One region of the Fusobacterium sp. SYSU M8D902 genome, then DNA from elsewhere that is predicted to be linked to it. Evidence: riboswitches for the same ligand, from Rfam matches in the RefSeq annotation. Region 1 holds a riboswitch; the other holds the start of a gene.

Region 1 (4,443 bases):
AATCTTTTCTTTAAAAAAGATGAGAATATCTCTATGGAAGCATTTATTATGAGTAAGGAGCTTCTAATAAAGATGATATGTGACGGTATTCAAGAGGGTGTTTACTATACAGTTAGAGATTTAGTTACTAGAAATGTTGGAAGAGTAAGTATAAATGGTTATGAGTTTAAAGGATATCTATCTTGTGTAAACTCAACAAAAGAGTATTTTGACTTCAATATGGATCTTTTGAAAAAAGAGGTAAGAGAGGATATATTTATTAAAGAGAGAAGTATATATACTAAGACAAAAGATACTCCACCTTCACTATTCAAAGAGGGAGCAGAGGTAAATAACAGTTTGATAGCCAATGGATGTATTTTAGGTGGTAATGTTAAAAACTCTATCTTGGCAAGAGGAGCAGTTGTAGAGGCAGGAGCAGAGGTAGAAAACTGTATACTATTACAAGATTGTGTTGTAAAATCAGGAGCTGTATTAAAAAATATAATTGTTGATAAAAACAATGTAATAAATTCTAATGAAAAATTAAGTGCTTCTAGAAATTATCCATTAGTAATAGAAAAAAGTATAAAATGGGATGATAAACAGTATAAGAATTTATTAGCTTATTTAGAGGGAGCTAATAAATAAAGAGGAGGAAATAGATGAAAGTACTTTTTGCTACTGGAGAAGCTTGGCCATTTATTAAGACAGGTGGGTTAGGAGATGTAGCATATTCACTACCAAAAGCCTTAAAAGAGAAGGGTGTAGATGCAAGGGTTATCCTACCAAAATATGGACAGATACCAGAAAAATATAGAAATGATATGACATATTTAGGGAATAAGAAGATATGGGCATCACACTATAATGCTTATGTAGGGATAGAGAGTTATGAACTTGATGGAGTGATTTACTATTTTGTAGATAATATGCAGTATTTTTCAAGAGAGAAAATCTATGGTGAAAAGGATGATTGCGAGAGATTTGCATTTTTTACAAAAGCTATAGTTGAAACATTTGATATTACAGGATTTACTCCAGATATTATCCATTGTAATGATTGGCATACTGCTCTTACACCTATATATCTATTGGAAAGAGGACTTAATAATATAAGAACAGTATTTACTATACATAACTTAAGATTCCAAGGATTTTTCCCAAATCAAGAGATAGAAGAGACTTTAGAGATAGATAGAGATAAGTATTATCAAGAGGACGGATTGAAATACTATGATATGATATCTTTTCTAAAGGGAGGAGTGGTATATTCTGACTATGTAACTACAGTTAGTGAAACTTATGCTGAAGAGATAAAAACTCCAGAGTATGGAGAGGGAATTGATGGATTATTCAGAAAATTTGACTATAAGTTATCAGGAATAGTAAATGGAATAGATGGAAATGTATTTAAAATAAATTCAAAATCAAAAGAAGAGATGAAGGCTAAACTACAAAAAGAGTTGGGGCTAAATATAGATCCGAATGTACCATTAGTGGCTATAATATCAAGGTTAGATAGACAAAAAGGTATTGATATGATTGCTGAAAAATTTGATCAAATGATGGATTTAGGAATACAGTTTATATTGCTAGGAAGTGGAGAGGCTCATTATGAAAATTTCTTTAGATGGAAGGAGAGCCAGTATCCTAAAAGAGTTTGCTCGTATATAGGATTTAATCAACCACTTTCAATAGATGTTTACCAAGGTGCAGATATATTCTTAATGCCGTCTCTATTTGAACCTTGTGGACTTTCTCAAATGATAGCTATGAGATATGAGACTATTCCATTGGTAAGAGAAACAGGTGGATTGAGAGATACTGTAACTCCATATAATGAGTACACTGGTATGGGAGATGGATTTGGATTTAGAGATCCTAATGGAGATACAATGTTAAAAGTATTATCTTATGCATTATCAATATATAAAGATAAAGATCAATGGAAAAAAATTATGGAAAATGCAAAAGCAAGAGATAATAGTTGGGACACTTCAGCTAAGAAATATATAGGAATATATGAAAATATTCTGAATAAATAATTTATATATTCCAAACTTAAATAATATAAAAAAAATACAATATATACAAAAAATAAATATTTTATTGACAATTAGTATAAAATTATTTAAAATATTAAGTGATTCTAAGAGATTAGGTGTAAATTTACTTAATAGAGGAAGATGGGTGAGAATCCCACACAGGAAACTGCTGTATGGTGGACGAAATCGCAATATGTCACTGGGAAGCCGGGAAGGCGTGAGAGTAGGATGAAGCTGAGTCAGAAGACTTACCAATTGTCAATAGATCAAAATATGTGATTATGACTTTCTAGTAAGATAACTCTATTTTACTAGAAAGTTTTTTATTTTAAGGAGGAAACAATGTATAAGTATTTTGTAGAAGGTGGAATGATGATGTGGCTTTTAGGAGCTTTATCAATCTTAGGCTTAGGAACAATTTTGGAAAGAACAGCATATTTTTTCAAGAATGAGAGAGATTTAAAGGGGGATTTTAAAGATCAAATCATTACATTGGTTAGAGAGGGAAAAGAGGATGAAGCAATAGAGCTTTGTGAAAAAACTAATAATTCTGTATCAAGAACAGTTAAAAGCATACTGTTAGCTTATAAATATGAAAATGATATGTACGAAAGCAAGGAGAAACTTATGAAAGAAAAGGCTCTTGAACAAATAGAAAATTTAGAAAAAAGGCTTTCTATTTTAGGGATAGTATCATTTATTTCTCCGATGGCAGGGCTTTTAGGTACAGTATTAGGTATGATAAAATCTTTTAAGGCAATTGCTTTAGAGGGAGCTGGAGATCCAAATGTAGTAGCAAATGGAATTTCAGAGGCATTGGTAACAACAGCAGCTGGACTTTTAATAGCAATACCAGCAATTATAGCATACAATTTTTTTAATAGAAAAGTGGATAAAATTATGATGCAGATAGAAAAAACGTCAACAGCTTTAATAAATATAAAAAAGAATAGAGATGAGATATAATGAGGGAATTAAAAAGAAAAACAGGAATGGTAAATCCAGATTTGACACCCCTTATAGATGTGGTTTTTCAATTGTTGATATTTTTTATGTTAGTAACAACATTTAGCCAGTATACTAAATTTGATATGAATCTGCCAAAATCAGATGTGGAGAGTATAGATAAACCTGAGGTAAATATAGAATTAATTATAGATAAGAATGAAAAATATTACTTCAAAATTGGAGAAGAATCAACAGAGATAGGGAAAGATGAATTAGAAGCAAAAGTACAAGAATTTATGAGTGGGAGAAAAGAACAGACATTGGTAGTAAGTGCTGATAAAAACTTGAGATATGAGATAGTGATTGAAACAATGGGAAGATTGAAAAATACAGGGATAGAAAAATTAGAGATCAATAGTATAAAGTAGGTGAGAAGATGAAATTTTATCTATTTTCATTTATTATTCATATGATTCTATTTTTTTCTGTTATAAAACTTCCAAAAAATGAAGTTAAATTGGATAGTAAAAATGTAGTAGTGTATCTCAATGAATTGAAGATAGAGGGAGAAAATACTCCAGAACCAGCACCAATAAAGAATGTAGAACCACCAAAGGAAAAAGTTGAGAAAAAAATAGAAAAAAAAGAGATAAAGAAAATTGAAAAAAAGATTGAAAAGAAACTTGAAAAGAAACTTGAAAAGAAAAAAATTGTAAAGAAAGTTAAGGAAGAAGTAGAGAGTAAAGTAGAAGAAAAGATAACTGAAGGAGTAGAAATAGCAGGTGTAAATAAAAATGTGAATGAATTAGATGGACTTGTAAAAGATGGAACTGGAACATATATTGGAGATCAAAAAAGTAATCAAGGAATAGGATATAAAATAAAAAGAGAAGTTGATCCTAATTATCCTATGATGGCTAAAAAAATAGGATTTAAAGATGAGGTTGTTATCAAAACAAAATTTTTAGTGGGACTTAATGGAAAGGTAGAGGAAATTATATTTTTGAATGATTACACAAAATATGGATTTCAGAAAGAAGTAGAGAAAGCACTAAAAAAATGGGAATTTGAGCCAATAGTTTATAAAAATAAAAAAATAAAAATGTATTTTTATAAAGATTTTAGGTTTAATGTAAAGTAAAAATAAATAAAAATAAAAAAATATCTGGAGGAGTAATGAAAAAATATTTAGTAATTGCTGCAATAGTAGCTGTAGGAACAACACTATTAGCAGAAGAAAAGTTAGAGGGAACAAAATTAGATGAGACAGTAATATCTACTGAAAATTTTGAAACGAATGTAAGAAGTATACCTGCAAATGTAAGTATAATAACTAATCAAGAATTAATAGAAAGTGGAGCAAAAGATTTGGTAGATGCTTTAAAAAATGTTCCTGGAGTAAGAGTAACAAGATATGCAGGAACAATTAAATTTGATATTAGAGGGTTAAACTCTATGTATAGTGATA
Region 2 (4,443 bases), on a different contig from region 1:
GATTTTGCAAACTCTAAAACCTTCATCTGCCAAACTCTTAGTAGCTAAAGTTGTGTATAGAAAAAATATTTCTAAATAAATTGAAAGTTTTGCTATATAGTAAGATACTAAAAAAGTAATTCCAATGGTTAATATAGCAAGAATTCCACCTGTCAATTTTTTACAACTAAATCTATAAAGTAATTTTTCTAAACTCTCTATCAATTTCCCTATAAATCTAACAGGGTGTGGAAACCAGTGAGGATCTCCTAAAATAAGATCCATTACATATGCTATACTATATCTAATTATAAAATTCATCTTTACTCACCTAATATCTCATAAATTTTTTCCATATCAATATTTTCTCTAAATACTTTTTCTAACTTATCTAACTCTTTCTCTCTATACTCAGCAAAGGTAACACCTTCTAATTGAGTTTCGATTCCCTTTTTCTGTCTAACTTTATTCAAGATTGTTCTAGTTACTTTTTCATTATCAAATATTCCATGAAGATAGGTAGCAAAAATTGTATCTCCTTTCTCTATAGCTACAACTCTTTCATCTGAAGTAATCTTTCTCTCTTTTCCAATAGTCACTCCCTGATGTATCTCATAACCATTAATAGATTCTCCATTCAATCCAGCTAATAGTCCTGAACAATTTTCTAATTTACCTTCATATTGTAGAGTGTTCTTCTCTTTTTCCATTATAGTCTCAAGCTCTAGTAAACCTAATCCTGGAATCTCTTTTATTTCACTCTCTATTCCATAAGGATCTTTTATCTTCTCCCCCATCATCTGAAAACCACCACAAATTCCAATGATACTCTTTCCAGCTTTTGAGGCTTTGATAATCTCAGTGGCAACTCCACTATCTTTTATCTCCTTTAAATCATCAATTGTATTTTTTGTACCTGGAATAATTATTATATCTTCATCTCCCATTTCATCAGGTGAGGTAACATATTTTATATTTACATCTTCAACTATTCTCAAAGCATCTATATCTGTAAAATTAGATATATGTCTAAGTTTGATTACAGAGATATTGATCCCTTTTTTCTTTTGCATCTTTTTAAATCTCTCTGTGACACTATCCTCATCTTCAATATCAATATTACTATATGGCATAACTCCTATTACTGGAACTCCTGTCAACTCTTCTATCTCTTTTAATCCAGGCTTGAGTATATTTATATCTCCTCTAAACTTATTTATAATTACACCTTTTACTCTAGCTCTCTCTTCTGCTGTCATCAACATTATTGTTCCATAGATAGAAGCAAACACTCCCCCTCTATCTATATCGGCTACTAATATAACTGGAGAATCAGCCATCTCAGCCATTTTCATATTTGCTATATCCTCGCCCTTTATATTTATTTCAACAGGACTTCCTGCTCCTTCAATTACACTTATATCAAAATTCTCTTTTATATAATTATATGATCTCATAATTTCAGGTTTTAAAGATGTTTTAAATTTTCCATACTCTATTCCACTCATATTTCCAATTGATTTTCCATTGACTATAACCTGTATTTTTCTATTAGTTGTTGGTTTTAAAAGTATAGGATTCATATACGCTTCTGGATCAATACCACAAGCTGCTGCTTGAACCACTTGAGCCCTACCCATTTCCAATCCAGATTTAGTTACAAATGAATTTAATGCCATATTTTGTGATTTAAATGGAGAAACTCTATATCCATCTTTTGTTAATGCTCTACACAAACCAGCAACTGTAATACTTTTTCCAGCTCCTGATGATGTACCGACTACCATAATATTTCTATGTTTCATCTTCTTCTCCCCCGAAAATAAAAAAACACAATAAAAAGAGTGTAACTTAAAAATTAGCTATATTTATAACTATTAATATTTCAACTCTTTTATTGTGCCTATTCTCTCATCTTTATTTTTCTCCTCCCGTCCACGCAGGATAGTTAAATAATTTTAAATAAGATATCCTGACTTAGATTCACCCTACTAACACTCCTTCCCAATTTCTTAGTGGACTATGTGTTCTCGTCATCATTACAGTGGCGGGACCGTGTAAGATTTTCACTTAACTTCTCTTATTTAAAACCTTTACTTGTCGTGACTTTTCCTACATATTATACTATATCTCAAACATTTTAGTCAAGAAAAGAGAAATATTTAGAATATATATAATTAATATTTTTATAAAATTCTTATATTTATTTTCTTAATAATTGAGAAATCTTGACCTTTTATCAAAATAACCTAACTTTTCATAATAATATCTAGGATAACTTAGATATAAATATTTTTTAGCTCTACTGCAAGCCACATAATACAATCTTTTCTCCTCTTCTAAATTTTCACTATCTATTCCATTTGGAAATACCCCTTCCAAAAGAGTGGGTATAAAAACTACTTCCCATTCCAAACCTTTAGCTGAGTGCACTGTATACAGTGCAACTCCATTACTCTCTTCCTCTTTTTTGTGGTATTCTATTCCATATTCCTTCAAAAGTTTTTCCAAAGCTTTTATAATATATCTATTTCTATATAGTATTGCAATCTCCTCTAAAGGGATTTTATCTTTTAGTTGTAAAATTTTTTTACAGATATAATCTCCCTCCCCTTCAATATTTTTAAACGAATTTTTATGAACTTTTTCACAATGTACATCTGTTCCTATTATTGTTTTATTATACTTTAAATTAAATTTATTAGCAATTCTATTGGTATACTCTATGATCTCATCACTACTTCTATAATTCATTTTCAATTTTATTAATTTTGAGTTTGGAAAATCATCTCCAAATTTTAAAATATTAGTAAAATTTGCTCCCCTAAATCCATATATACTCTGATAGTCATCTCCAACTACCATAAGATTTCCTGTATCTCCTATTAACTCTTTTAATAATTCCATCTGCGAAATATTACTATCTTGATATTCATCTACAATGAGATAATCAATTTTATTTTTTATATAATCCCTAAACTCTCTATTATCTTTAAAATTTTGTAATACAACATCTATCATATCATCAAATTCATATATATTATTTGTTTTTTTGTATTTTTTATATTCGGACTTTAACTTATAGATATCATCTTTCATCTGTTCTTTTTCAAAAACTTCCTCTACCTTTAGTTTTCTATTTTGAACCTTACTTAATCCTTCACTCAATTCATCAACTGTGTAAAAATTATCTTTATATTTTCTATTCAAATCCATTTTTTTAATTAAATATTCAAATATCTTTTTTCTTCTCTCTTCATCTATTATCTCAAAATCTATAAGTTTAAATATATTTTCATATTTTCTAATCAACCTAGCACAAAAAGAGTGAAATGTTGTTATTGTAACTTTTACTTCATCTCTTTTTAAAATCTCTTTCAATCTGCTCTTCATCTCTTCACTTGCTTTTCTTGTGAAGGTAATCATCAGTATCTTTTCCTCTTTTATCCCATTTTCTATCAACCAAGCAGTTCTGTAAACTATTGTTCTTGTTTTTCCAGAACCAGCACCTGCTATTACTAGATACTGTCCCTCTGTTGATAATAATGCTTTTTTCTGTTCCTCATTCAAAAGTAAGTTATAATTTAAACTATAATTATTAGATAAAAGAGAGGTATTAACACTCTCTACCTCTCTACTCTCTAATTTTCTAATACTTCTTTTTAAAAATATATCATTTTCATTTTTTAATGCTAGTGTCGCTTTGGATTTACTTCTTCTATCAATTACATCAACCATATTCCTCTCCTATTTATTGGCCAATCTCTCCATTATCTCCACACATTTTCTCGAAGTTGAAAAACTGTTTAATTCTGACTCTACTCTCTTTTCAGCTATAAGTTTTATAAACTCCTCTACTTCATATCTCATATCATTTTTATAAATTGGTAATTCAATGTCTTCCTCTCTTCCATCTCTATATTTTATCTTTATTCCTTTCACTTGGGAGATTTTTTCTATTACAATAGAACCCTCTTCTCCCAATATCTCAGAAGGAGTTTTTTCATCAGTTATTTTAGAATATGAGATATTTGCAACTTTGTCACAATATTTGAATAGTACTGTCCCACACCCATCTGTTCCACTACTTAATAGATAATTATACCCAAAATACTCCTCTGGTTCTCCAAACATTGCTAAAGCAAAATGTAATGGATACACTCCTATATCATAAAGTGATCCTCCACCTAGACTTTTATCAAAGATATTAGTAATTTTTCCTTCTTTTAATATGTCGTATCTAGAAGAGTACTGACAATATTTTATAAAAACCTGTCTGATAGCTCCTATTTTATATAAATTATCCTTTATAATTTGAAAGTTTGGATTAACTGTTGGACGCATTGCTTCCATAAAAGTTAATTTTTTTGATATTGCTATATTTACTAAAATATTAAACTCTTCCACTTTAGTTACTATAGGTTTTTCACAAATTACATGTTTACCTGACTCAAGTGCTAATTT

The links. Region 1 has a riboswitch for cobalamin ahead of ABNK64_RS06985 (MotA/TolQ/ExbB proton channel family protein). Riboswitches for the same ligand answer to the same signal wherever they lie in the genome.
Region 2: it holds a riboswitch for cobalamin, as region 1 does, so the genes downstream of both, ABNK64_RS07170 (cobyric acid synthase) here and ABNK64_RS06985 (MotA/TolQ/ExbB proton channel family protein) in region 1, are expected to answer to the same signal.

What each region holds. Positions count from the first base shown of each region.
Region 1 covers NZ_JBEFNA010000016.1:30,847-35,289, forward strand. The annotation lists gene glgD (glucose-1-phosphate adenylyltransferase subunit GlgD) at 1-630, shown strand, start outside; gene ABNK64_RS06980 (glycogen synthase) at 645-2,027, shown strand; cobalamin riboswitch at 2,125-2,297, shown strand; gene ABNK64_RS06985 (MotA/TolQ/ExbB proton channel family protein) at 2,370-2,993, shown strand; gene ABNK64_RS06990 (ExbD/TolR family protein) at 2,993-3,403, shown strand; gene ABNK64_RS06995 (energy transducer TonB) at 3,412-4,116, shown strand; gene ABNK64_RS07000 (TonB-dependent receptor) at 4,152-4,443, shown strand, end outside.
Region 2 covers NZ_JBEFNA010000017.1:20,154-24,596, forward strand. The annotation lists gene cbiB (adenosylcobinamide-phosphate synthase CbiB) at 1-300, opposite strand, end outside; gene ABNK64_RS07170 (cobyric acid synthase) at 303-1,784, opposite strand; cobalamin riboswitch at 1,925-2,103, opposite strand; gene ABNK64_RS07175 (ATP-dependent helicase) at 2,191-3,717, opposite strand; gene ABNK64_RS07180 (Gfo/Idh/MocA family protein) at 3,727-4,443, opposite strand, start outside.